Martelella mediterranea DSM 17316: one gene and its partners. The protein of the gene in region 1 interacts with the protein of each later gene in a pairwise test. Links are inferred from orthologs where the notes say so. Each region holds a gene or a part of one and is shown on either strand. Other genes may lie near its edges.

Region 1 (11,124 bases):
TGGTGTTTCTGCACGAGGTCGGGCCCGGTGCTGCGGATCGCTCCTACGGTATTCAGGTCGCCCGTCTCGCCGGCCTGCCGGCTGCCGTGGTCAAGCGCGCGAAGAACGTGCTCACGCGGTTGGAGGATGCCGACCGCAAGAACCCGGCCGCGAGCCTGATCGATGATCTGCCGCTGTTCCAGTCCGCCATGCGCGCGCCCGAGCCCGCGCCAAAAGCCTCCGAGGTCGAGGCCATGCTCGCCGATATCCGGCCCGACGACATGACCCCCCGCGAGGCGCTGGAAACGCTCTACGCGCTGAAGCGGAAAATGCATGATGCCGTTTCCATTGATGAGTGATTTGCTTTAAGAAACCTGCGGCGGCGCGAGAACCGCCGATGAAAAGGCAGGTCCATGCAGACAAAAAGGGCAGAGCAGCGCGAGCGCGCGGCGCAGAACACCGTGAAGGCCGCGCCGCTACAAGCCGATTCCTATGCCATGACGGAGGTGTTCGAGCCTGCGGCGCTGCGCAACGAGCTGCGGGCGATCGCGCGCAAGAATGACGGCAATCCGGATGCGACGCGTCAGGCGATCCTGGCACGACTGAAGGAGGTCAATGCCGCCGGCCGCGCCCGCGCCTATGAACTGCTCAAAGCCGATGGCGGCGGACTGGAATGCGCGCGGCGCATCTCCTGGCTCGAGGACCAGATGCTGATCGCGCTGCATGATCTGGTCACCCGCACGATCTTTCCCGATACCCGCAAGGAATTTGCGATCACCGCCGTCGGCGGCTACGGACGCGACACGCTGGCGCCGGGTTCCGATATCGACCTCCTGTTCCTGATCGAGGAAACCGACCGGGCCGATACGCTGAAGGCGATCGAATATATCCTCTACATGCTCTGGGACATGGGTCAGAAGGTCGGCCATGCGACCCGCAGCGTCACGGAGTGCATCAAGCTGTCCAAGGCGGACATGACCATCCGTACCTCGATCCTGGAAATGCGCTATATCACCGGGCGCAAGGCGCTTGCCAACGCGCTGGAACGGCGTTTTGACAAGGAGGTGGTGGCCGATACCGGCCCGGATTTCATCGCCGCCAAACTCGCCGAGCGAGACCAGCGCCACCAGAAGTCCTTCGACACGCGCTATCTCGTGGTCCCCAACGTCAAGGAGGGGAAGGGCGGGCTTCGCGATCTCAACACGCTGTTCTGGATCGCGAAATATTATTACCGGGTGCGCGACACCGCTCAGCTCGTTGAACTCGGCGTTCTGTCGCGCCAGGAGCTGAAGCTGTTCCTGCGCGCCGAGGACTTTTTGTGGACGGTGCGCTGCCACCTCCATTTCCTGACCGGCAAGGCCGAGGAGCGGCTGACCTTCGACGTGCAGGCCGAAATCGCCGCCGCCCTCGATTATCAGGATCGGCCCGGCCTTTCGGCGGTCGAACGGTTCATGAAGCATTATTTCCTGGTCGCCAAGGATGTCGGCGACCTGACGCGCATCTTCTGCTCCGACCTTGAGGAGCAGCAGGCCAAGGCCTCGCCGACGTTCGGGCAGGTGGTCTGGTCTAAGCTATATAAACGCCAGCGCAAGATACCGGGTTCGCTCGAATTCGTCTCCGACAGCGGCCGGATCGCGCTCGCCGAACCGGACGTGTTCAAGAAGGACCCGGTCGCCATCATCCGCTTCTTCTATGTCGCGGTGATCAACGATCTGGAATTCCACCCGGATGCGCTGAAGGTGGTGACGCGCTCGCTGTCGCAGATCAATGCCGAGCTCAGGGAAAACGAGGAGGCCAACCGGCTGTTTCTCTCGATCCTGACTTCCCGCAACGACCCGGCGCTTTATCTGAGGCGCATGAACGAGGCCGGCGTGCTCGGCCGGTTCATCCCGGAATTCGGCCGTATCGTCGCGATGATGCAGTTCAACATGTATCATCATTTCACCGTCGACGAGCACCTGATCCGCGCGGTTGCCGTGTTGTCGGAGATCGACAATGCCGGCGGCGAGTCTGAACTCCATCCGCTTGCCGCAAGGCTGATCCAGTCGGTCGAGGATCGGGCCGTGCTTTATGTCGCGGTGCTGCTGCACGATATCGCCAAGGGTCGCAAGGAAGATCATTCGATCGCCGGCGCCCGGGTTGCGCGCAAGCTGTGCCCGCGTTTCGGGATGACGGCGAAGCAGACCGAACAGGTCGCCTGGCTGATCGAATATCACCTCTTGATGTCGATGACCTCGCAGACCCGCGATCTCAACGACCGCAAGACGGTGGTCGATTTCGTCGACAAGGTTCAGTCGCTCGAACGGCTTAACCTCCTGCTGATCCTGACAGTCTGCGATATCCGCGCTGTCGGTCCGGATGTCTGGAACGGCTGGAAGGGGCAGTTGTTGCGCACCCTCTATTACGAAACCGAAATCCTGCTGTCGGGCGGCTTCTCCGCCGTTTCCCGCAAGGCGCGGACCGAGCACGCCATCGAGCGGCTGGAAGATTCGCTCACCGGCTGGGAGGATGCCGAGCGGCGCAAATACGCCAATCTGCAATACCAGAACTATCTGCTCACGGTGCCGCTGGAAGACCAGGTCCGTCACGCCCGTTTTATCCGCGAGGCCGACAAGTCGCGGCAATTGTTCTCCACCATGGTGCGCACCAACGCGTTCCACGATATCACCGAGATCACGCTTCTGGCGCCGGACCATCCGCGGCTGCTGTCGATCATCGCAGGCGCCTGTGCCGCGACCGGAGCGAACATTGCAGATGCCCAGATATTCACCACCACGGACGGGCGGGCGCTCGATACGATCCTGTTGAACCGGGCCTTTGACGATGACGCCGACGAGCTGCGGCGCGCCAACACGATCGGCAAGCTGATCGAGGACCTGCTGTCCGGCCACAAGCACCTCAACCAGCTGATCGCCGCGCGCCAGCGCGAGCGCCGTTCGGTGCGGCCGTTCTCGGTACCGACTCATGTGTCGGTGTCGAACAAGCTCTCCAATATCTTCACGGTCATCGAGATCGAATGCCTTGACCGCACCGGCCTGCTTGCCGATGTGACGCAGACGCTGTCCGAGCTTTCGCTCGACATCCAGACCGCCCGGATCACCACTTTCGGCGAGAAGGTGATCGACAGCTTCTACGTGACCGACCTTGTCGGCGCGAAGATCACCAGCGAAAGCCGGCAGGCGGCGATTGTCGAGCGGATGAAGGCGGTGCTTGAGGAAAAGGGCGACGATTACCGCAGGGGCATGCCGCCGGGCATGTTGCTGCCGGCTGAAATCGGCACGCAGGCGCGGCGCGTCGACGCCAAGGACGGGCGCGAGAAATGAGCCTTGTCGGCAAGTTCGCCACCGTTGGCGGCGCCACCTTCGCAAGCCGGCTGTTCGGCTTCGCGCGCGAAACCATGATGGCGGCGGCGCTCGGCAACGGGCCGATGGCCGACGTGTTCTACGCCGCCTTCCGCTTCCCGAACCTGTTTCGCCGCTTGTTTGCCGAAGGCGCGTTCAACGCCGCCTTCGTGCCGCTGTTTTCCAAGGAGATCGAGGAAAGCGGCGTCGACGGCGCCAAGCGCTTCGCCGAGCAGGTTCTCGGCGTTCTGTTCACGGCGCTGTTCCTGATCACCGTGGTGATGGAACTGGCGATGCCGCTGATCGTGCGCTTCATCATCGCGCCGGGCTTTGCCGATGATGCCGACAAGTTCGAGATGACGGTCAGGCTGTCATCGGTGATGTTTCCCTATCTGATCTGCATGTCGCTGATGGCGATGATGAGCGGCATGCTGAACTCGCTGCACCGCTATTTCGCCGCCGCGATCGCCCCGGTGTTCCTCAACGTCGTGCTGATCGCGGTGCTGGCCTATGGCGTCTGGGTCAAGGCCGATCCGCAGACGATGGCCGAGTATCTTTCCTGGGGCGTGCTCGGCGCGGGCATCATCCAGCTTGCAGTCGTCTGGATCGATGTCCGCCGCGCCGGCATGCGCTTCACCTTGCGCATGCCGAAGATAACGCCGAAGATCAGGCGGCTCGTCGCGCTCGCCGTGCCGGCGGCGGTGACCGGCGGCGTCATCCAGATCAACCAGTTGATCGGCCAGGCGGTGGCGTCGGGCAAGGACGGCGCGATCTCCGCGCTGCAATATGCCGATCGGCTCTATCAGTTGCCCCTCGGCGTCGTCGGCGTGGCGGGCGGCGTGGTGCTGCTGCCGGAACTGTCGCGGGCGCTGAAGGGCGGTAATTTCAAGGAAGCCGGGCACATCCAGAACCGCACCATCGAATTCGTGCTGTTTCTCACCGTTCCGGCGGCGTTCGGCCTGATGATGATCTCGACCGAGATCACGCGGGTGCTTTATGAACGCGGCGCGTTCACGCCCGAGACCACGACGCTGGTGGCCGCGATCATGACGGTCTACGCCTTCGGCCTGCCGGCCTTCGCGCTCACCAAAGCCCTCCAGCCAGCCTTTTACGCGCGCGAAAACACCAAACTGCCGATGCGGTTCACGATGATAGCGGTAGGAATAAATTCCGTGCTCGCCATCTCGCTGTTTCCGATCCTTGCCGAGCGCGGCATTGCGCTTGCCGAGGTGGTCTCCGGCTGGACCAATGTGGTTCTGCTGGCGACCACGCTCGTGATCTCCGGTCATCTGAAGTTCGACAGCCTTCTGATGCGCCGCATACCGCTGATCGTCCTGAGCGGCGCCGCGATGGCGGCGGCGGTGAAATTCGCGGCGGTGAAGCTTGCGGCCTGGTTTGCGCCGGGGGCTCATTTCATGCAGCAGCTCGGCGGGGTGCTGATCCTGATCGCGATCGCCATGGCGGTCTATTTCGGCCTGGTGCTCGCCACCGGCGGGGTCAACCGGGCGCTGATCATGAAACTCGTCCGCCGCCGCCGCGGATAGGACCGCTTCTCAGTTTGACGCGCCGCGCGCTGCGGTGCATAAGCGCTGCCAGCAAAACCCGATGAACCGGGCCCTCCACCCGTCCGAAAGAGAACTGACATGAGTGAATTCAAGCCGCAAATCTTCTCCGGCGTCCAGCCGACCGGCAATCTGCATCTCGGCAATTATCTCGGCGCGCTCAGAAAATTCGTGGCGCTTCAGGACAAGATGGACTGCATCTATTGCGTGGTCGACATGCATTCGATCACCGCGCAGCTTGTGCATGAAGACCTGAAGGGGCAGACGCGCGCGATCACCGCCGCCTATCTCGCCGCCGGCATCGATCCCGAAAAGCACATCGTGTTCAATCAGTCGGCGGTGCCGCAGCATGCCGAGCTTGCCTGGATCTTCAACTGCGTCGCCCGCATCGGCTGGATGAACCGGATGACCCAGTTCAAGGACAAGGCCGGCAAGGATCGCGAGAACGCCTCGCTCGGCCTGCTTGCCTATCCGAGCCTGATGGCGGCCGATATTCTGGTCTACCGCGCCACCCACGTGCCGGTCGGCGACGACCAGAAGCAGCATCTGGAGCTGACGCGCGATATCGCGATGAAGTTCAATCTCGATTTCGAGAAGAAAATCCGCGCGGCCGGGACGGGCATCGACATCACGGTCGGCGATCAGCCGGTGCATGCCTTCTTCCCGATGGTGGAACCGCTGATCGAAGGCCCCGCGCCCCGGGTGATGAGCCTGAAGGACGGCACCAAGAAGATGTCGAAATCGGACCCGTCCGATCTCTCGCGCATCAACCTGACCGACGATGCCGAGACCGTGGCGCGCAAGATCCGCAAGGCCAAGACCGATCCGGATGCGCTGCCGAGCGAGGTCGAGGGGCTGAAGGGGCGGCCCGAGGCCGACAATCTTGTCGGCATTTTCGCGGCCCTTGCCGATCGCACCAAGGCCGATGTTCTTTCCGAATTCGGCGGCCAGCAGTTCTCGCAGTTCAAGCCCGCGCTCGCCGATCTTGCCGTTACCGTGCTGTCGCCGATCACGGCCGAGATGCGGCGTCTTCACGCCGATCCGGGCCATATCGATGCCGTCCTGAAGGATGGCGGCGAGCGGGCAGGGGCCATCGCGCAGAAGACCATGAAGGACGTTCACGAGATCGTCGGCCTGCTCTGATAGCGCCCCGGCGCTTGATTTTCTGCGATCTATGATATGATGTCGGCTTGGCCGCCGGCATGGGCCGGCCCGGCCTGCCGCATTTCGCAGTCTGGCGGAAACGCCTGACCTCCGCCGGAATGCGGCGAAAGCGATGGGATGGAGCGTTTTCCTCGCGGACGCGTTCCAGCCGCAGTCTTGTCTTCAACAGCCGCGCGGGCTTTCTTGAGATTGGTGGGGTGACACAATGGTTTCCAAACGTCTTTCCGGCGAGGCCGGACATCGCCGAAAATTCATGGCCATCGTGGATGATACGCCCGAATGCATTCGCGCCGTGCGCTATGCCGGCCGCCGCGCCAAGAATTCCAATGGCGGGCTGGTGCTGTGCTATATCATTCCGCAGCATGATGCGCAGGAGTGGATCGGGGTTCAGGAAATCATCCGCGCCGAGGCGCGCGAGGAGGCCGAGACGATCGCCAACCGGGCCGCCGAGAATGTGCGCGAGGCGATCGGCATCGATCCGGAAATCGTGATCCGCGAGGGCGACCGCGCCGAGGAGATCAATGCCGTGGTCGAGGAAGACCGCGATATCGCGATCCTGGTTCTGGCCGCCGGTCCCGCCAAGGAAGGGCCGGGGCCGCTGGTCTCGATGCTCGCCGGACGCGGCAACGCGTTTACGATACCGGTCACCGTTCTGCCAGATGGGCTCGATGACGCCGATATCGATGCGCTCTGCTGACCCTTGCGTTTGCCTGCCCGAAGGCCGATATAGGAACAAAACGGGCATTGTTGGTCAAAACGCTTGACCGCTGGACGCGCCAGCCGCCCGAACTGATTTGGAGATGGATATGTTCATCCAGACGGAAACGACGCCCAATCCCGCGACGCTGAAATTCCTGCCCGGCCGCGTTGTCATGGAAGCCGGCAATGCCGATTTCCGCAGCGCCGACGATGCCATCGTTTCGCCGCTCGCGACCCGGCTTTTCGCCGTGCCCGGCGTGGAAGGCGTGATGTTCGGCTATGATTTCGTCGCCGTGACCAAGGGCGAGCCCGAGTGGCAGCACCTGAAGCCGGCGATCCTTGGCGCGATCATGGAGCATTTCCTGTCCGGCGCGCCGGTGATGGCCGAGGGCGCTTCGCCCGCGATCGATCCCGACAGCGACGAGGAATTCTTCGATGAAGGCGACGAGACCATCGTCGCAACCATCAAGGAGTTGCTGGAAACCCGCGTTCGCCCGGCCGTTGCCCAGGATGGCGGCGACATCACCTTCCGCGGCTATCGTGAGGGCACGGTGTTTCTCAACATGAAGGGGGCCTGCTCGGGTTGCCCGTCATCGACGGCGACGCTGAAGCACGGCGTCCAGAACCTGCTGCACCACTTCGTTCCCGAAGTGCGGGAAGTCGAAGCCGTCTGAGGTTTGCAATGCTGATTTTGGCGCTCGATACGGCCCAGGCGGATTGCTCGGCCGCAGTGTTCGACCGCGCGTCGGATTCGCTCGTTGGCCGTTGTGTCGAGACCATCGGCAAGGGCCACGCCGAGCGGATGATGGCCGTGATCGACTCAGCACTCACTGAGGCCGGCAGGAAGCCCGCGGATATTGACCGCATCGCCGTCAATATCGGTCCGGGGTCTTTCACCGGCGTGCGCATCGGCGTGGCGGCGGCGCGGGCTCTGGCGTTGGCAGTCAAGGCCGAGTGCGTCGGCGTGTCCTCGCTTGCGGCCATCGCTTTCCAGCACCGCACCGCGCGGCCGGGCAGCGCCGTGACGGCAACCCTCGATGCCCGCCGCGGCGAGGCCTTTGCCCAGGTGTTCGACGCCGACGGCGATCCGCTGACACAGCCCGCAGCCCATGCCTATGACGATCTCGCCGGGCTTGCCCGGCGGCACGGGGCGGTTCCGGTCGGAGCTGGCGCCATCGTCGCTGGTCTCGCGGAGCCGATGCCCGAAGATCGCGTGACGATCGAAACAATCGCCGTTCTCGGCGCAAGCGTCGTCCCCGGCCCATCGGTCTCGCCGCTCTATCTGCGCGCCCCCGACGCCAAGCCGCAACTCGGCTTCGCCGTCGCCCGCGCGTGAGGGCCGCTCATGCCTCTCGCCCACACATCAGCCGCAAAGCCCCCCAATCTTCTCGCCCCGGAGGGGAGAGATGTCGCAATAGCGACAGTGAGGGGGGAGCGCGTCCACACGGGCGCCCTCACGAGACCGACGTGCTGCACCACCCTCACTGCCCCTTTCGGGGCATCTCTCCCGCCAGCGGGAGAGAATATCGGGAGCGAGTTCCGGCCTCCCCGTGTCGTCTCATTGCTGATGAGATCGGCGAGGACGCTTGATGCCCTTGATCGCTCCATCTCCAATCGAGAGTATTTTTGTCACGAGGGAGGCATGCCATGCTGCCTTCCTTCCTGAAGCGTCCCCCCGAATTCGATCTCTTCCCGCTCGAGGAGGAGCATCTCACCCTCGCCGCCGATCTGCATCGCAAGCGTTTCTCTCCGTCCTGGAGCGCGGGCGAATTCCGCAAGCTGCTGGCCCAAAGCCCGGTCTATGGCCATATCGCGCGGCCAAACCGCCGGGTGGCGGAGGCGGCCGGGTTCGTGCTGGCGCGCAGCGTCGGCGACGAATCGGAGATCCTCACGATCTGCGTCGATCGGCAGTTTTCCAGGAACGGTCTCGGCTGGCGGCTGATGGTGGCATCCATGCAGGAGGCGCGCGCGATGGGGGCTGAGGCCATGCTGCTCGAGGTCTCGGCGGAAAACGCCGCTGCGCTTTCGCTCTATCGCAAGCTCGGCTTTGTCGAGGTCGGCCAGCGAAAGGCCTACTACACCCACGATGACGGAACGCGGACCACCGCGCTTGTCATGCGGCGCGAACTCGGCTAACCCGAGACCGTGGAACGACGCTCGGTCGGCATTGCCGGCCTCAACCGCCGGTGCGCTCTCGATGAACGATCTGACGAAAACGCTTGAGGAAATCTGCGCCGAACGCGGCATGCGCATGACCGAGCAGCGCCGGGTCGTGGCGCGCGTTCTGCAGGAGGCGGAGGATCATCCCGATGTCGAGGAACTGCACCGCCGCGCCGCGCTGATTGATTCGCGCATCTCGATTTCGACCGTCTACCGCACGCTGAAGCTGTTCGACGATGCCGGCATCATCGCCCGCCATGATTTCCGCGACGGCCGCTCGCGTTACGAGACCCTGCCCGAAGAGCATCACGACCACCTGATCGACCTCAAGAGCGGGACGGTGATCGAGTTCCAGTCGCCCGAAATCGAGGCGCTTCAGGAGCGGATCGCCCGCGAATACGGCCTGAAGCTCGTCGATCACCGGCTCGAGCTTTACGGCGTCCCGATCAAGGGCAGGGGCGAGTAGGCGGGGCGCATGATCTATCTGCGCTATGCCTATGTCGCCCTCGTTCTGTTCCTGACAACCATTATCCTGTCGCCATTGCAGATCGTGGCGCTGTGGCGCGGTTGGAAGATCGCGCGCAAGCTACCGCGTTACTGGCATGTCGTCGCCTGTTTCGTGCTCGGCATCCGCATTCATGTTCATGGCGAGATCGAGCGGCAGCGCCCGCTGCTCTTATCGGCCAACCACACCACCTGGCTTGATATCGTCGTGCTGGGCCGGGTTGCCGAGGTCTCCTTCATCGCCAAGTCGGAGGTCAAGACCTGGCCGATCTTCGGCCTGTTCGCGCGGTTGCAGAATTCGGTGTTCATCGAGCGCGCCGACAAGCGCGGCACGGGACGGCAGGTGGGATCGATCGCCGACCGGCTTGCCGGCGGCGAGATCATCATCCTGTTTCCCGAAGGCACGACCTCTGACGGCAACCGGATCTATCCGATCAAATATTCGCTGTTCGGCGCGGCCTCCTCCGCCGTTCCGCTGTCGCCCACGGGCAAGGTTCATGTCCAGCCGGTCGCTGTCGCCTATACCGGCATCCGGGGCTTTCCGATGGGGCGGTTCCTGCGCCCGATCGTGGCCTGGCCCGGCGATGTCGAAATGCTCCCTTCGCTTGCCGGCGTCATCAAGGCGCGCGCGCTCGATGTTGATGTCTGTTTCGGCGAGCCCGTGGTGTTCGATGCCGAGACCCGGCGCAAGGAGGCGGCCGCCATGGTCGAGGCCCGCATGCGCACGTTGCTTGCCGAGCGGCTGCGCGGACGCTGACCATTTTTTGATTTTCTCTTTTTTCATTTTCTCTGCGGCCAAAGCGCGTTAAAAGGCCGGCATGAGCGAACAGACAACACTTCCGGTCGACAATCAGCGCAAGGTCTTCATCAAGACCTATGGCTGCCAGATGAACGTCTATGACAGCGAACGCATGGGCGAGGCGCTGGCCGCCGACGGCTATCGGCAGACGGAGGTGATCGAGGATGCGGACCTCATCCTGCTCAACACCTGCCACATTCGCGAAAAGGCCGCCGAGAAGGTCTATTCCGCGCTCGGGCGTTACCGCGACCTGAAGGCGGAACGCCTGAAGCAGGGCCGCGAGACGATGATCGGGGTCGCGGGCTGCGTCGCCCAGGCCGAGGGCGAGGAAATCCTCCGCCGCGCGCCGGATGTCGACGTGGTCATCGGACCGCAAACCTATCACCGCCTGCCGGAGGCGCTGCGCAAGGCCAAGACCGGCGAGCGCGTGGTCGATACCGAATATGCGGTCGAGGACAAGTTCGATTACCTGCCGAAGAAGGAACGCGGCGTCCGCCCGAAGAATGTTTCGGCGTTCCTGACCGTTCAGGAAGGCTGCGACAAGTTCTGCACCTTCTGCGTGGTGCCCTATACCCGTGGCTCTGAAATCTCGCGCTCGACGAAGCAGATCGTCGATGAAGCGCGGCGGCTCGCCGAAAACGGCGTGCGCGAGATCACGCTGCTCGGCCAGAACGTCAATGCCTGGCATGGCGAGAGCGCCGACGGCGCGGACTGGGGTCTCGGCGACCTGCTGTTCCACCTTGCCGAAATCGAGGGCATTGCCCGGTTGCGCTACACCACCAGCCATCCCCGCGACATGGACGACCGGCTGATGCAGGCCCATCGCGACCTGCCGAAGCTGATGCCCTATCTCCACCTGCCGGTTCAGGCGGGTTCCGACAGGATTCTGAAGGCGATGAACCGCCGTCATACCGCG
Region 2 (10,489 bases), 3.1 Mb from region 1 along the record:
CGCTCGCGGGCCTTTGCGCGGATGCGCCCCTGCTTGCCGACCTTGCCGCAACCTGCCCCGAAATTCCGCTTCGCCTGCTGCCTTCGGGCTTTGCCGGGCTTTCGGAGGTGGTGGCCGGCCAGATGATCTCCAAACAGGCGGCCGCCGCGATTTTCGCGCGGCTTCGCGCCGCCTGCGATCCGCTGACGGCCGAGACCTATCTGGCGCTTTCGCCCGAGGCCCATGCCGGCATCGGCCTGACCCGCGCCAAGCAGGCAACGCTCGACGGCGTCGCACGGGCGATTGCCGACGGCACGCTCGATCTGGCAGCACTTGACGCCCTGCCCGCGGACGAGGCGCTGGCGCTTCTGACGGCCTATCGCGGCATCGGCGTCTGGACGGCGGAAGTCTATCTGATGTTCTGTGCCGGTCATGTCGACATCTTTCCGGCGGGCGATCTTGCCTTGCGCATTGCCGCCGCGGACGCGTTCGGGCTCAATGAACGGCCCGACGCCGTAACGCTCAGGACGCTTGCGCGGGACTGGCGGCCCTATCGTTCGGTGGCGGCCCGGATTCTCTGGGCGCACTACGCGCAGATCACCAAAAGGGACGTCCTCCCGGTGGGATAAGGCTTTTGTGGTATTTGGCAGTCGAAACAGACGAGGCGATTAATCAGGCTTCACAATACTGTAACAACGAGCCTAATATACAGGAGACAGATGCCGAATCGATCAGGAGAGCAACTTGACGATTGCAGTCTCGCCTCAGGCCTTGCCGGCGCTCGTTCTGAACGCCGACTACAGGCCGCTGAGTTATTACCCCTTGTCGCTCTGGTCCTGGCAGGACGCGATCAAGGCCGTGTTCCTCGACCGTGTCAACATCATCGCCGAGTATGATCAGGCCGTGTCCTCGCCCAGCTTCTCGATGCGGCTGCCGAGCGTCGTCTGCCTGAAGACCTATATCAAGCCCTCGCGCCACCCGGCCTTCACCCGCTTCAACGTTTTCCTGCGCGACCGCTTCCAGTGCCAATATTGCGGCAGCCGCGAGGAACTGACCTTCGACCATGTGATCCCGCGCTGTCGCGGGGGCGAGACCACTTGGGAAAACGTGGTCGCCGCCTGCTCGCCATGCAATCTGAAAAAGGGCTCTCGGCTGCCCAAACAGGCCGGCATGATCCCCTTCCAGAAACCCTTCCAGCCGACGGTGCAGGACCTGCACAATAACGGCCGGCAGTTCCCTCCGAACTACCTGCATGAAAGCTGGCTGGACTATCTCTACTGGGACAGCGAGCTGGAGCCGTAAGCAGGCGCCTTGCGCGCCGGCAAATGCGGAGTCAGAGGCCTCCAGCCATGTTCTGGGTAGCCGGAGCATCAGATTCGGCTGCGCTCAGCGTTTCGTCAAAGCCGAGCCCGAAAAACTGCAGTGACACCACCGCGATGACGAGCATCAGCGCCACCCAAAACGGTATGCGGTTGTAAAACGGCGTGGGCCTGAAGCAATACGAACAGTTTTTCGTTCCAAACCGCAGAGGGTGATGACAGGAACATTTGAAGAGTCTGAGATTTTTCACATTCAGCCCAAATCTTGCGGTGTTTCCAACTCGGCAGAGCTAACGCCTGCCTTCCCCTGGACTTTTTTTGGTATTTCACCTATCCGGCACAAGCCACAAAAACAATCACCCATTCATGACAACAACAAGATTTGATCATCGATCGCGGCATGCACATTCGTGCTGAACGAAACCGCAGCCGGGAAAGTTCCCGCTCGGGCCGATTATCCGGTCGAAACATCATCCGACCGGGGTTGAGCCCGCGTGGAACAACAACACCTTCAGCGATAACAATACATTAAATTGCACGTATGCGTGCGGTCAATACAGAGTAGGGCAGGCTCGTTTCCGAAGTGTTCGTTCTTTTCACGGCAAGCTTTCAAGCCTCGCATAGAGGCTACCCGCAACGCGGCAGGAAACAGCGGATTCGGTCTTGGCTCGGGGCGCCCGAGGCGCGCCCTTGAAGCAGGCCTTTTTCGAACTTCATGTTTCGGGACGCTTCGTGGATATCTGCGGCTTTCGCCTCGCCACGAAATAATGAACCCGCCGGTCTGACCGGCGGGTTCTGCGATGCATGCTGAAATCGTCCGGGGTCGCCGCATGGCGGCCCCGGTCGGGCTTACATGAATTCCGGGTAGGCTTCGACGCCGACCTCGGACTTGTCGAGACCCATCTCTTCTTCCTCCGGCGAGACACGGATGCCCATGATGGCCTTGAGGATGAACCAGATGACGAACGACACGATGAAGGTGAAGGCGCCGATGGCGACGATACCGACAATCTGGGTGCCGAAGGACGTGCCGTCATTGGTCAGCGGTACGATGAAGGTACCCCAGATACCGGCAACAAGGTGGACCGGGATCGCGCCGACGACGTCGTCGATCTTCAGCTTGTCGAGCAGCGGCACGACGACGATGACGATCACGCCACCGATACCGCCGATGAACAGGGCCGCCGGAACGGACGGCGTCAGCGGTTCGGCCGTGATCGAGACCAGACCGGCGAGCGCGCCGTTCAGGACCATGGTGACGTCGACCTTCTTGTAGACGATCTGCAGCAGGATCATCGTGACAACCGCGCCGGCCGCAGCGGCCAGGTTGGTGTTGACGAAGATCTTGGAGACATCGCCGGCATCCGCGATCGAGCCGATGGCAAGCTGCGAGGCGCCGTTGAAGCCGAACCAGCCGAGCCACAGGATGAAGGTGCCGAGAACGGCGAGCGGGATGTTGGAGCCCGGCATCGGATGAACGGAGCCGTCAGCGGCATATTTGCCCGTACGCGCCCCGAGAACAAGCGCACCGGCCAGAGCGGCCCAGCCGCCAACCGAGTGAACCAGCGTCGAACCGGCGAAGTCGGAGAAGCCCATTTCGGAAAGCCAGCCGCCGCCCCACTGCCAGGAACCCGTGATCGGGTAGAGAATACCGGTCAGGATGACGGTGAAGATGATGAACGGCCAGAACTTGATGCGCTCGGCAACCGTACCGGACACGATCGAGGCGGTGGTGGCGCAGAACACCATCTGGAAGAACCAGTCGGAGGCAACCGAATAACCGGCAGCGCCGTCATCCATGCCGGGGCCCGGGAAGACGTAGGGGCCAAACGAGCCCATGAAGCCGCCGTCAACGCCGGTATACATCAGGTTGTAGCCGGTGAACCAGAACATGATGCCGCCGACCGCATAGAGGGCGATGTTCTTCAGGCCCTGCATCGAAGCGTTCTTCTTGCGCACCAGGCCCATTTCCAGCATGGCGAAGCCTGCGGCCATCCACATGACCAGGAAGCCGCCGATGAGGAACAGCAAGGTGTTGAAGATCACGACCGTATCAGCGGCGGGCGCGCCCGAGGCCACTTCAACCACGGCCTCTGCGGCCTCTTCCTGAGCGAAGGCAGGAAAGGCGGCGGTCGCTGCGGCAAGGGCAGCAAAACCCGCAATATATTTGAGTTTGGAAGACATAGACTGATTACCCCCTGCTGATTTACAGCGCTTCGGAATCGGTTTCGCCGGTGCGGATACGCACGGCCTGTTCGATGGAATAGACAAAGATCTTGCCGTCGCCGATCTGTCCGGTCTTGGCGGAGGAGGCGATCGCCTCGACAGCCTTTTCGACCACATCGGCGGCGACCGCGACTTCGATCTTCAGCTTGGGAAGAAAGCTGACGGCATATTCGGTACCGCGATAGATCTCGGTGTGCCCCTTCTGCCGGCCGTAACCTTTCACTTCGGTCACGGTCAGGCCCTGAATGCCGACGGCGGTGAGGGCCTCACGCACCTCATCCAGCTTGAACGGCTTTATGATGGCCATCACAATTTTCATCTGGTTTCCCATCCTTTGTTACCCGCAGCTTCGAAAAGCCGGTTCTCCTTACCGCCCTCGAATAGAAATTCGTCAGCGGCCTATCGCAGACATACAAAGACCGTGCCAGTTTGGAACTGACGTCACAAATAATTGATATTAATGGGATATTTTCGGGAAGATATGTGCGACGAAATGCCCGCCACAAAGTTGCGGCGATTCCGTGCGTTATTTTTGGCAATTGCCTTTTTTTTATGCAAATGCCGGAATGAGAATCAGACACGCCCTCTCAGGCCGTCAATCAGAAGGCCCAGCATGCGCGCAATATGGGCATTTTCATCCTCTTCGGCGTCATAGCGCCGGGCTACGCCTTTTTGTAGAACGGCCAGGCGTGATCGCGAATGCGGATCAGGCCTTCCTGTGCGACGGAGGCCACCAGCGTGCCGTCGCGGCTGAAGATGCGGCCATGGGCAAAGCCCCGGCCGCCATTTGCCGAAGGACTTTCCTGCGAATAAAGCAGCCAGTCATCAGTCTCGAACGGCCGATGGAACCAGACCGCATGGTCGAGGCTCGCCGCCTGCACCCGGTCGGAAAAGACTGAACTCTGGTGCGCATAGAGCGTCGCGTCGAGCAGGGTCATGTCCGACATGTAGGCGAGAAACGCGGTCTGATAGTCGCGCCCGTGCGGCGACGGACCATTGGCCCGAATCCAGATATTCTGCTGGCCGCCGGGTTTCTTGCGCCAGAGAAAATTGTCGAGGTCAACGGGCCTGATCTCGATTGGCCGCTCTCGCATCCAGTAATTGCGCACCGGAGCCGGCGCGTTCTCGGCATCATTCATGATGTCGCTCCCCGCCAGCTCTTCAGGCGGCGGAACATCGGGCATGGCATGCTGATGCTCAAAGCCATCCTCCTCGATCTGAAACGAGGCGGTCATGATGAAAATCGGCTGGCCGTGCTGGATGGCGCGGACGCTGCGGGTGGAAAAGCTGCGCCCATCGCGCAACCGCTCGACCTGGAAGATGATCGGCACCTCGGTATCGCCGGGACGCATGAAATAGCCGTGGAGCGAGTGAACGAGATGCCCTTCGGGAGCCGTTCTCTGGGTCGCCACCAGCGACTGGGCAACGACCTGACCGCCAAAGACGCGCTGCCAGGTGGTGGCAGGGCTCTGGCCGCGATAAAGGTTCTCCTCGAGCCGCTCGAGATCGAGAAGAGCGGCGAGCGCCTTGCCGCCGTGGTCATTGCCGGGCTGTGACATTTGAACGCGGTCCCTATATATCCCATGAGTATCGCAATGGCCTATAACAGCTTTGCTGAGAAGGAGCGAGATATGGCGAGACGCAGGAAGGATCGGGATATGAAGGATATCGTCATCGTAGGCGGCGGCTATGTCGGGCTCTCGGTCGCGGTCGCGGTCAAGAAAGCAGCGCCCCACCTCGACATCGAGCTGATGGAGGCGGCGCCGGCCCATGTGTGGGAAAAGGACGAGCGCGCCTCCGCCATTATCGCAGCCGCGATCAACATGCTGAAAACGCTGGAACTGTGGGACGAGATCAAGGACCACGCCCAGCCGATCAACGAGATGATCGTCACCGATTCGGAGACCGGCGAGCCGGTCAAGCCGGTGTTCCTCACCTTCGGCGAACGCGGTGAGGCGAGCGACCCCTTCGCCTACATGATCCCGAATGTCGCGATGGTCAGGGCGCTGCGCCGGGCGGCCGACACGCTCGGCATCACGATCCGCCACGACGCCGCCGTGACCGATTTTTCGGCCGAGGGCGGCCATGCGAAACTCACCCTTGCCGACGGCGAGAAGATCGCGACGCGGCTGGTGGTTGCCTGCGACGGCGTGCGCTCGCGGCTGCGCGACATGGCCGGCATCAAGACGGTCAAATTCGACTATGGCCAGTCCGGCATCGTCACCACCGTCGCCCATGAGCGCCTGCATAACGGCCGGGCGGAAGAGCATTTCCTGCCGGCGGGCCCCTTCGCCATCCTGCCGCTGACCGGTAACCGTTCCTCGCTGGTCTGGACAGAGCGCACCGAAGATGCCCAACGCCTTGTCGACAGCGACGACATGGTGTTCGAGGCCGAGCTGGAGCGCCGCTTCGGGCATCATCTCGGCAAACTCACGCTGGCCGGCGGCAGGCGCGCCTTTCCGCTGGGCCTCACGCTGTCGCGCTCGTTCATCGCGCCGCGGCTGGCGCTGGCAGGCGACGCGGCCCACGGCATCCACCCGATTTCGGGCCAGGGCCTCAATCTCGGCTTCAAGGATGTCGCGGCTCTTGCCCAGACCATCGTGGAAGCGGATCGCAATGGCCTCGACATCGGCGCGCTCGACACGCTGGAGCGTTATCAGCGCTGGCGGCGGTTCGACACGGTGCGCATGGGCATGACCACTGATGTGCTGAACCGGCTGTTTTCCAACGATATCGGCCCGTTGCGCATGGCCCGCGATTTCGGCCTCGGCGTGGTCGATCGCATGCCCCGGCTGAAGCGCTATTTCATCGAGGAAGCCTCCGGCCGGACGGCTCGAGACCTGCCGAAACTTCTGGCCGGCGAGCCGCTCTGAGCAAGGCGGGGCGGCTTGCTTCTCAAGCCTGCACCCCTTCAGGACGTTACATCAAAGCTGACGAAAATCGAAAGGGCCGGTCAATGACCGGCCCTTTGCAGTATCGGTTTTGCGCGCATCGCGTCTCAGCCCGGACGCGACACGAAGGCGCGGCTGACCACGCTTGCCGAATTGGCGTCGGGGCCGAATTCGGTTTCGCCGGTAATGTCCAGCAATTCCTGCAGCTTGCCGCGGGCGCGGGCAATGCGGCTCTTGATCGTGCCGATCGCGCAATGGCAGATTTCGGCTGCCTCTTCATAGGAAAAGCCCGATGCGCCGACCAGAATGATCGCCTCCCGCTGATCGCTCGGCAGTTTGTTCAGCGCTTCGCGGAAGTCCCGAAGGTCCATCGCGCCATATTGCGCGGGATGGGTGGAAAGCCGCTCGGTGAAGACATTGTCGGAATCCTGGATTTCACGACCGCTCTTGCGCATCTGGCTGTAGAACTCGTTGCGCAGGATGGTGAACAGCCAGGCCTTGATATTGGTGCCCGCGGCAAAGCTGTCCTGCTTGGCCCAGGCCTTCATGATCGTGTCCTGAACCAGATCGTCGGCGAGATCCTGATGGCCGCAGAGCGAGACGGCGAAGGCGCGCAGGCTTGGCACCGTCTTCAGCATATCCCGCTTGAAACTCGTATCTTCGACTGTTGCCACGGCGATCACCCCTTTTTTCTGGGCGCGGATGCGGCCTCGGCCGCGTCCAGACGCTCGAGAAGATCGAGAAACCGATCCGGGATTTCCTCCTGTTCGACAGCATTGTAGAGAGCCTTGAGGCGTCTGCTGATCGCCTCTTCGGGACTCTTGGCCGTACCGGGCATGTTCGAACCTTGTTCAAGGTCGCTATTGTTCTTCACCAGTTTTCGCCTCGCTACATTCCAACGATTCCATTCAAGCCGAAAACGCGGCCCAAAATAAAATGTTCCGCTCTTCGGGAACTTTTTTTCGTCTCCCGCATTCTTGCTTCTTGAGGAATGCTCTAAAAGAGATACCCGCAACGACCTATCGAGGCAGGAGACTACCAGACATGTCGCTTTCAACACGTATCGCCGCCCATCTACCCTACCTCAGGCGTTACGCACGTGCCGTTACCGGCTCCCAGACATCGGGCGACGCCTATGTTGCCGCCGTACTCGAAACGCTGATCGAAGACGTTTCGCTCTTTCCGGAGGACGGCGACGATAAAGTCTCGCTCTATAAACTCTTCTCTCAGCTTTTCAGTTCCACAACGATCGAAATCGAGGAAATCGAATCGCCCTTTTCCTGGGAAAAGCGGGCTGCGGCCAATCTCATGGCGCTGCCGGCCAAGCCCCGCCAGGCCTTTCTGCTGATCTCGCTCGAAAACTTCTCCCATGAGGAAACCGCCCAGATTCTGGACGTCGAGAGCGATAGCGTTTCCAACCTCATCGATGAGGCCTCTTCGGAAATCGCGCGTCAGGTGGCGACCGATATCATGATCATCGAGGACGAACCGCTGATCGCCATGGATATCGAACAGATGGTGGAAAGTCTGGGCCACCGCGTCACCGGCATCGCACGCACCCACGCCGAAGCCGTCGACCTGTTCAAATCCTCGCGTCCGCGCATGGTGCTCGCCGATATCCAGCTTGCCGATGGCAGCTCGGGCATCGACGCGGTCAACGATATCCTTGCCACCGAATCGTTGCCGGTGATCTTCATCACCGCCTTCCCGGAAAGGCTTCTGACGGGCGAGCGTCCAGAGCCGACCTTCCTGGTCACCAAGCCCTTTAACCCCGACATGGTCAAGGCGCTGATCAGCCAGGCGCTGTTCTTCCAGGAACATCACGAACAGGCTGCTTGAGCCTTAAAACTTCCGTAAGCATGAGGGCGGCTCCGGCCGCCCTTTTTCATTGGGACCGGAACTCCGGTGGCCCTCGGGCGTTTTCCCTCTACAAACACAAGGAGAATGTCCATGCTTTACTATGCCGTTGTTTTCCTGGTGATAGCCCTGGTCGCTGCCGCACTTGGTTTCGGCGGCATTGCCGGCGCCTCAGCAGGTATCGCGCAGATTCTGTTCTTTCTGTTTCTGCTGTTCTTCGCCGTCGCGGTCATCGTGAACTTCGCGCGCAGCCGATAGAACCGAGTTTCCCCTCCCGAAAACGGGCCGCCTGTTGGCGGCCCGTTTTTTGTTGTCGTGTTCTGGCAAACAAAAAAGGGCGGGAGCGCCTTGGCGCTCCCGCCCTTTAAACTTTCATATCGCGATATCAGTGCGAACTGTTCATCCAGCTATCCACATCGCGTTCGGCCTCGTCACGCTCCTTGCCGTAGCGCTCCTGGATCTTGCCCACGAGCTTTTCGCGGTTGCCGGCAACGACATCGAGGTCGTCATTGGTCAGCTTGCCCCAACGGGCCTGCACTTCGCCGGTAAACTGCTTCCAGTTGCCTTCAATACGGTCCCAATTCATAAGCCTGCTCCTTTCAGCTTAGCTTTCACTATGCCCAATCAACGCGCCACCCGATCCGGCAGTTCCATACCATCGTCGAAGATTGACAAGCCTCCGAAAAACAGGAATGTACGAACGCAGGCACTGAGTGCCGGTGCGCACAAGCAAAATGAATCAAATGCTTCATCGGTCACGTGCTTCTTTCGGCACATATTCGCGAATAACCGAAGTCATTTCACTTTCTTGGCGCGTGTGAGTGAAATTGGCCGGCTGGAAGCCGGTCGGGCTGTGAAGAAAACATGCGATTCGACAAGGCAGACAACGGCACTGTTTCGACCATCAGCCGCATCCTCCCCGCGCTGGTGTTTCTGGTGGTGGCCATTATCGGCATCGGCATGTCGTTTTCGATCTACCGGGCGTCCGAGGTCGAGCGCCGCGCCAAGTTCGAGGTCGTCGCCGGCGACGCCACCGACCGGATCGTCAACCGTTTCTACCAGCACATGTCGCTCCTGGAGGCGACCAAGGCGTTCTTCGAGGCAACCGACGGCAATATCGACCGCTCCGCCTTCCGCACCTATGTCGGTGGCCTTGATACCGAAGGACGCTATGACGGCATCCAGGGCATCGGCTTCGCCCGGATGGTCTATGCCGGAAACGAGGGCCGCGCCGAGGACATGATCGGTCGGGCCTATGGTGAGAACCACCCGATATGGCCCGAAACCGACCAGGATTACCGTGCCGCCGTGGTGCTGCTGGAGCCGGACAATGAGCGCAACCGCGCCGCCATCGGCTACGACATGTACAGCGATCCGGTACGTCGCGACGCCATGGCCAAGGCCTTTGCCAGCGATACGCCGCGCGCCAGCGGCCCCGTGGAACTGGTGCAGGAAATCACCGAGAACAAGCAGGCCGGCTTTCTGCTCTATTTGCCGTTCAAGATGGATCGCGGCGAGAACAATGCGGACGGCAATCTGCCGCTTTCCGGGTTTATCTATGCGCCGTTTCGCGCCGGCGATCTCTATCGCGCGGTGATGAACGCCTCGCCTGCGCTGCCCGTGGCCATCCACGCCTACGACAAGGATGCGCCCGAAATTCCGTTGTTCGAATCCGCGACCTATGATGCCGCATTGGAGCGCAGCGCGCTCACCTCGTCCCGTGAGGTCGATATCGCCGGCAGGACGTGGGTGCTGGAGATGACGCCGAGCGCGGCATTCGAGAAGGCCGCCTTCGATATCACGCCCTTTGTCGTCGGCTGCGTGGCGCTGCTGCTGGCGGTCGCCCTCGCTCTTGCCGCGCAATGGCAGATCAAGGCGCTGGCCGCGGCCCGCGAGGTTCAGCGCGTAACCGAGAAATCCCTGCAGGAACGCGAGCTGATGCTGCAGGAGATGAAGCACCGGATCAAAAATTCGATCGCCCGCATGCTCGCGATCGCCCGCCAGACCGCCCACCACTCCGAAAGCCTCGAGCAGTTCGTCGAATCCTATTCCGCCCGGCTGCAGGCCATGTCGACGGCGCAGGATGTGCTGACCCGTTCGCGCTGGCAGCGCGCCGACCTGAAGGAGCTGCTGAACAAGGAACTGGAGCAGGTGTTCGGCAATGGTGAATCGCATTACGAGGTCTACGGCCCGAGCGCGGAGATCGACGAGAAGGCG
Region 3 (2,955 bases), 1.0 Mb from region 1 along the record:
GGCCGAGGACGAAGGCCGACAACCGCTTGTCGGCGATCCAGTCTCTGAGCGCGGAAACATCCTCGATGCGTTTCAGCATGATCGCCGTCAGATGCGCGGCATTGACGAGGATTGCCTGCGGCGCTGCCGCGATCGTGACCAGCCCGGCGCCCGCCTTCAAACCCGCCATTGCGGCAAGCCGTGCGGCGCCCGTGGCCGAGGCGCCGCCGGAAAACACGCCGAGATGGCCGCGGCTGAACTTGTGTGAGTCGGCGCCAGCGCGCGGCAGGCTGTCGGCCCACAGCGCCGGGGTATTGAGATGGTGGTCGCCTGCCGCCTCCGCCAGAATGCGGCGCGGAATGCCGATGTCGAACATCTCCAGCCGGCCGCAATGCGCGCGGCCCGGCAGCAGGTAATGGCCGGGCTTGGCGGCCATGAAGGTCACGGTATGCGAGGCCGTGAAGGCCGCGCCAAGCACCTGGCCGGTCAGGCCGCTGACCCCGGACGGCAGGTCGACGGCGATCACCGGCAGACCCTCCGCCCGCGCGATCACGGCGGCAATCTCGTCGGAAAGCGGCCGGGCAAGGCCTGCGCCGAAAAGCGCATCGATGATGACATCGCCCTGCTCCGGCCGAAAGCCATCCAGCCCCGCGCTGTCCATGCCGCAATCCTGCCGCGCCCGAAGGGCGTCGCCGGAGAGCCTGGCAGGATCGCCAAGGTGAAACAGCGCCACCTTCATTCCGGTTTCGGCAAACGCGCGGGCCGCGACATAGCCATCGCCGCCATTGTTGCCGGGTCCGCACAGCACGACGGCGCGCTGCGCCGCCGGATAACACCGCAGCAGGCAGGCCGCGACCGCCCGGCCCGCGCTTACCATCAGCGCGTAGCTGTCTATACCGCTCTCAGCGGCCAGCGCGTCGGCGCGCCCCATTTCCTCAGGTGTCATCAGCAAGGCCGGCACTCCTTCATCGCGGGTGAATAGAGCGGAAAATCGGGTGATGATGCAAGAGGCGACTTTCTTCTGGCTAGTTGGTAATCAATTGCCTATTAATTAAACACAGGTTGCTGCTCAAAATTCATGCGTCCTCGTCGTCAGCGCCCCTGAAATGCCGCGCTATTGACCTGAAGGCGCCTTTTGGCGAACCTGATTTCGGTGCCACATGCGGAATGCTGCGGCAATCGCGAGGCCGCAATTTCATTTCGGTGGATTTGCACGAAGAACAATCGAACTTGGCATGCAATGTGCATTAGAAGTTCCGAGCGGGCTGACGCCTGCTTCAACGGGAGAAGCGGAGAGCAATTTTCTCATGAAAAAGATCGAAGCGATCATCAAGCCTTTCAAGCTCGACGAAGTGAAGGAAGCCCTTCAGGACGTCGGCCTGCAGGGCATCACTGTCACGGAAGCCAAAGGCTTCGGGCGCCAGAAGGGTCATACGGAGCTTTACCGGGGCGCTGAATATGTCGTCGACTTTCTTCCCAAGGTCAAAGTCGAGGTCGTTCTGGCAGACGAAAACGTGGACGCGGTCATCGAAGCCATCCGCAACGCCGCTCAAACCGGGCGTATCGGCGACGGCAAGATCTTCGTTTCCAATGTCGAGGGCGTCGTGCGCATCCGCACCGGCGAAACCGGCGTTGACGCCATCTGATCCATCCCTCCTCTTTTGACAAAGATGGGGCATCCCTATCGTCATCTTCTTATGCAAGGAAAACGTTAAATGACGACAGCTTCTGAAATTATGAAACAAATCAAAGACAACGACGTCAAGTTCGTGGATCTGCGCTTTACCGACCCCAAGGGCAAGCTGCAGCACGTGACGATGGACGTCTCGGCTGTCGATGAAGATTTGTTCGCCGACGGCATCATGTTCGACGGTTCGTCGATCGCCGGCTGGAAGGCCATCAACGAGTCCGACATGGTGCTGATGCCCGACACGGCCACCGCCCATATGGACCCCTTCTTCGCCCAGTCGACCCTCGTCGTGTTCTGCGACATTCTGGAGCCGCTGACGGGTGAAGCCTATAACCGCGACCCGCGCACCACGGCCAAGAAGGCGGAAGCCTATCTTAAGTCGACTGGTATCGGCGACACCACCTATTTCGGTCCCGAGCCGGAATTCTTCGTGTTCGACGACGTGCGCTTCAACGCCGAGCCCTACAACACCGGTTTCCAGCTCGACAGCACCGAACTGCCGTCGAACGCCTTCACCGAATATGAAACCGGCAACATGGCCCACCGTCCGCGCACCAAGGGCGGCTATTTCCCGGTTCCGCCGGTCGACAGCATTCAGGACATGCGTTCGGAAATGCTCACGGTTCTCGCTGAAATGGGTATCGTCGTCGAAAAGCACCACCATGAAGTGGCCTCCGCCCAGCACGAGCTCTGCATGGTGTTCGACACGCTGACCCGCATGGCCGACAAGACCCAGATCTACAAGTACGGCGTCCATCAGGTTGCCCATGCCTATGGCAAGACGGCAACCTTCATGCCGAAGCCGGTCTTCGGCGACAACGGCTCGGGCATGCACGTGCACCAGTCGATCTGGAAGGACGGCAAGCCGACGTTTGCCGGCGACGGCTATGCCGGCCTGTCGGAAACCTGCCTCTATTACATCGGCGGCATCATCAAGCATGCGAAGGCCGTCAACGCCTTCACCAACCCGCTGACCAACTCCTACAAGCGTCTGGTGCCCGGCTACGAAGCCCCGGTTCTGCTCGCCTATTCGGCCCGCAACCGTTCGGCCTCCTGCCGTATTCCGTTCGGCTCCTCGCCGAAGGCCAAGCGCGTTGAGGTCCGCTTCCCCGATCCGGGCGCGAACCCCTACCTCGCCTTCGCCGCGCTGATGATGGCCGGCCTCGACGGCATCAAGAACAAGATCCATCCCGGCGATGCCATGGACAAGGACCTGTACGACCTGCCGGCCGAAGAGCTGAAGGAAATCCCGACCGTCTGCGGCTCGCTGCGCGAAGCGCTGGAAA

The links.
Region 2: the proteins of Mame_RS19610 (region 1) and Mame_RS27110 interact in binary tests that used the Escherichia coli proteins (3 or more experiments, as listed by UniProt). The link is inferred for Martelella mediterranea DSM 17316 from one-to-one orthologs.
Region 3: the proteins of Mame_RS19610 (region 1) and Mame_RS14960 interact in binary tests that used the Escherichia coli proteins (3 or more experiments, as listed by UniProt). The link is inferred for Martelella mediterranea DSM 17316 from one-to-one orthologs.

What each region holds. Positions count from the first base shown.
Region 1 is NZ_CP020330.1:4,197,047-4,208,170, reverse strand. Bases 1-3,502 are described here. They hold Mame_RS19610 ([protein-PII] uridylyltransferase), read left to right. Parts: upstream 1-392; coding sequence 393-3,302; downstream 3,303-3,502. Other genes in these bases: murJ (murein biosynthesis integral membrane protein MurJ), read left to right, coding at 3,299-3,502; mutS (DNA mismatch repair protein MutS), read left to right, coding at 1-338. In the rest of the region: more of murJ, read left to right, coding at 3,503-4,864; trpS (tryptophan--tRNA ligase), read left to right, coding at 4,964-6,025; Mame_RS19595 (universal stress protein), read left to right, coding at 6,252-6,743; Mame_RS19590 (NifU family protein), read left to right, coding at 6,853-7,419; tRNA (adenosine(37)-N6)-threonylcarbamoyltransferase complex dimerization subunit type 1 TsaB, read left to right, coding at 7,428-8,081; Mame_RS19580 (GNAT family N-acetyltransferase), read left to right, coding at 8,393-8,881; Mame_RS19575 (Fur family transcriptional regulator), read left to right, coding at 8,943-9,371; olsA (lyso-ornithine lipid O-acyltransferase), read left to right, coding at 9,381-10,166; tRNA (N6-isopentenyl adenosine(37)-C2)-methylthiotransferase MiaB, read left to right, coding at 10,228-11,124.
Region 2 is NZ_CP020330.1:1,094,224-1,104,712, reverse strand. Bases 2,181-5,047 are described here. They hold Mame_RS27110 (P-II family nitrogen regulator), read right to left. Parts: upstream 3,856-5,047; coding sequence 3,505-3,855; downstream 2,181-3,504. Other genes in these bases: tesB (acyl-CoA thioesterase II), read right to left, coding at 4,187-5,047; amt (ammonium transporter), read right to left, coding at 2,181-3,482. Also shown: Mame_RS05070 (DNA-3-methyladenine glycosylase family protein), read left to right, coding at 1-608; Mame_RS05065 (HNH endonuclease), read left to right, coding at 724-1,281; more of amt, read right to left, coding at 2,148-2,180; more of tesB, read right to left, coding at 5,048-5,083; Mame_RS05045 (ubiquinone biosynthesis hydroxylase), read left to right, coding at 5,183-6,397; Mame_RS05040 (sigma-70 family RNA polymerase sigma factor), read right to left, coding at 6,523-7,053; Mame_RS05035 (NepR family anti-sigma factor), read right to left, coding at 7,095-7,289; Mame_RS05030 (response regulator), read left to right, coding at 7,460-8,254; Mame_RS05025 (DUF1328 domain-containing protein), read left to right, coding at 8,366-8,530; Mame_RS05020 (CsbD family protein), read right to left, coding at 8,658-8,858; Mame_RS05015 (CHASE domain-containing protein), read left to right, coding at 9,137-10,489. UniProt on the Escherichia coli protein: Involved in the regulation of nitrogen metabolism. Regulates the activity of its targets by protein-protein interaction in response to the nitrogen status of the cell.
Region 3 is NZ_CP020330.1:3,199,457-3,202,411, forward strand. It holds Mame_RS14960 (P-II family nitrogen regulator), read left to right. Parts: upstream 1-1,286; coding sequence 1,287-1,625; downstream 1,626-2,955. Other genes in the region: Mame_RS14955 (bifunctional ADP-dependent NAD(P)H-hydrate dehydratase/NAD(P)H-hydrate epimerase), read right to left, coding at 1-925; glnA (type I glutamate--ammonia ligase), read left to right, coding at 1,695-2,955. UniProt on the Escherichia coli protein: P-II indirectly controls the transcription of the glutamine synthetase gene (glnA). P-II prevents NR-II-catalyzed conversion of NR-I to NR-I-phosphate, the transcriptional activator of GlnA. When P-II is uridylylated to P-II-UMP, these events are reversed.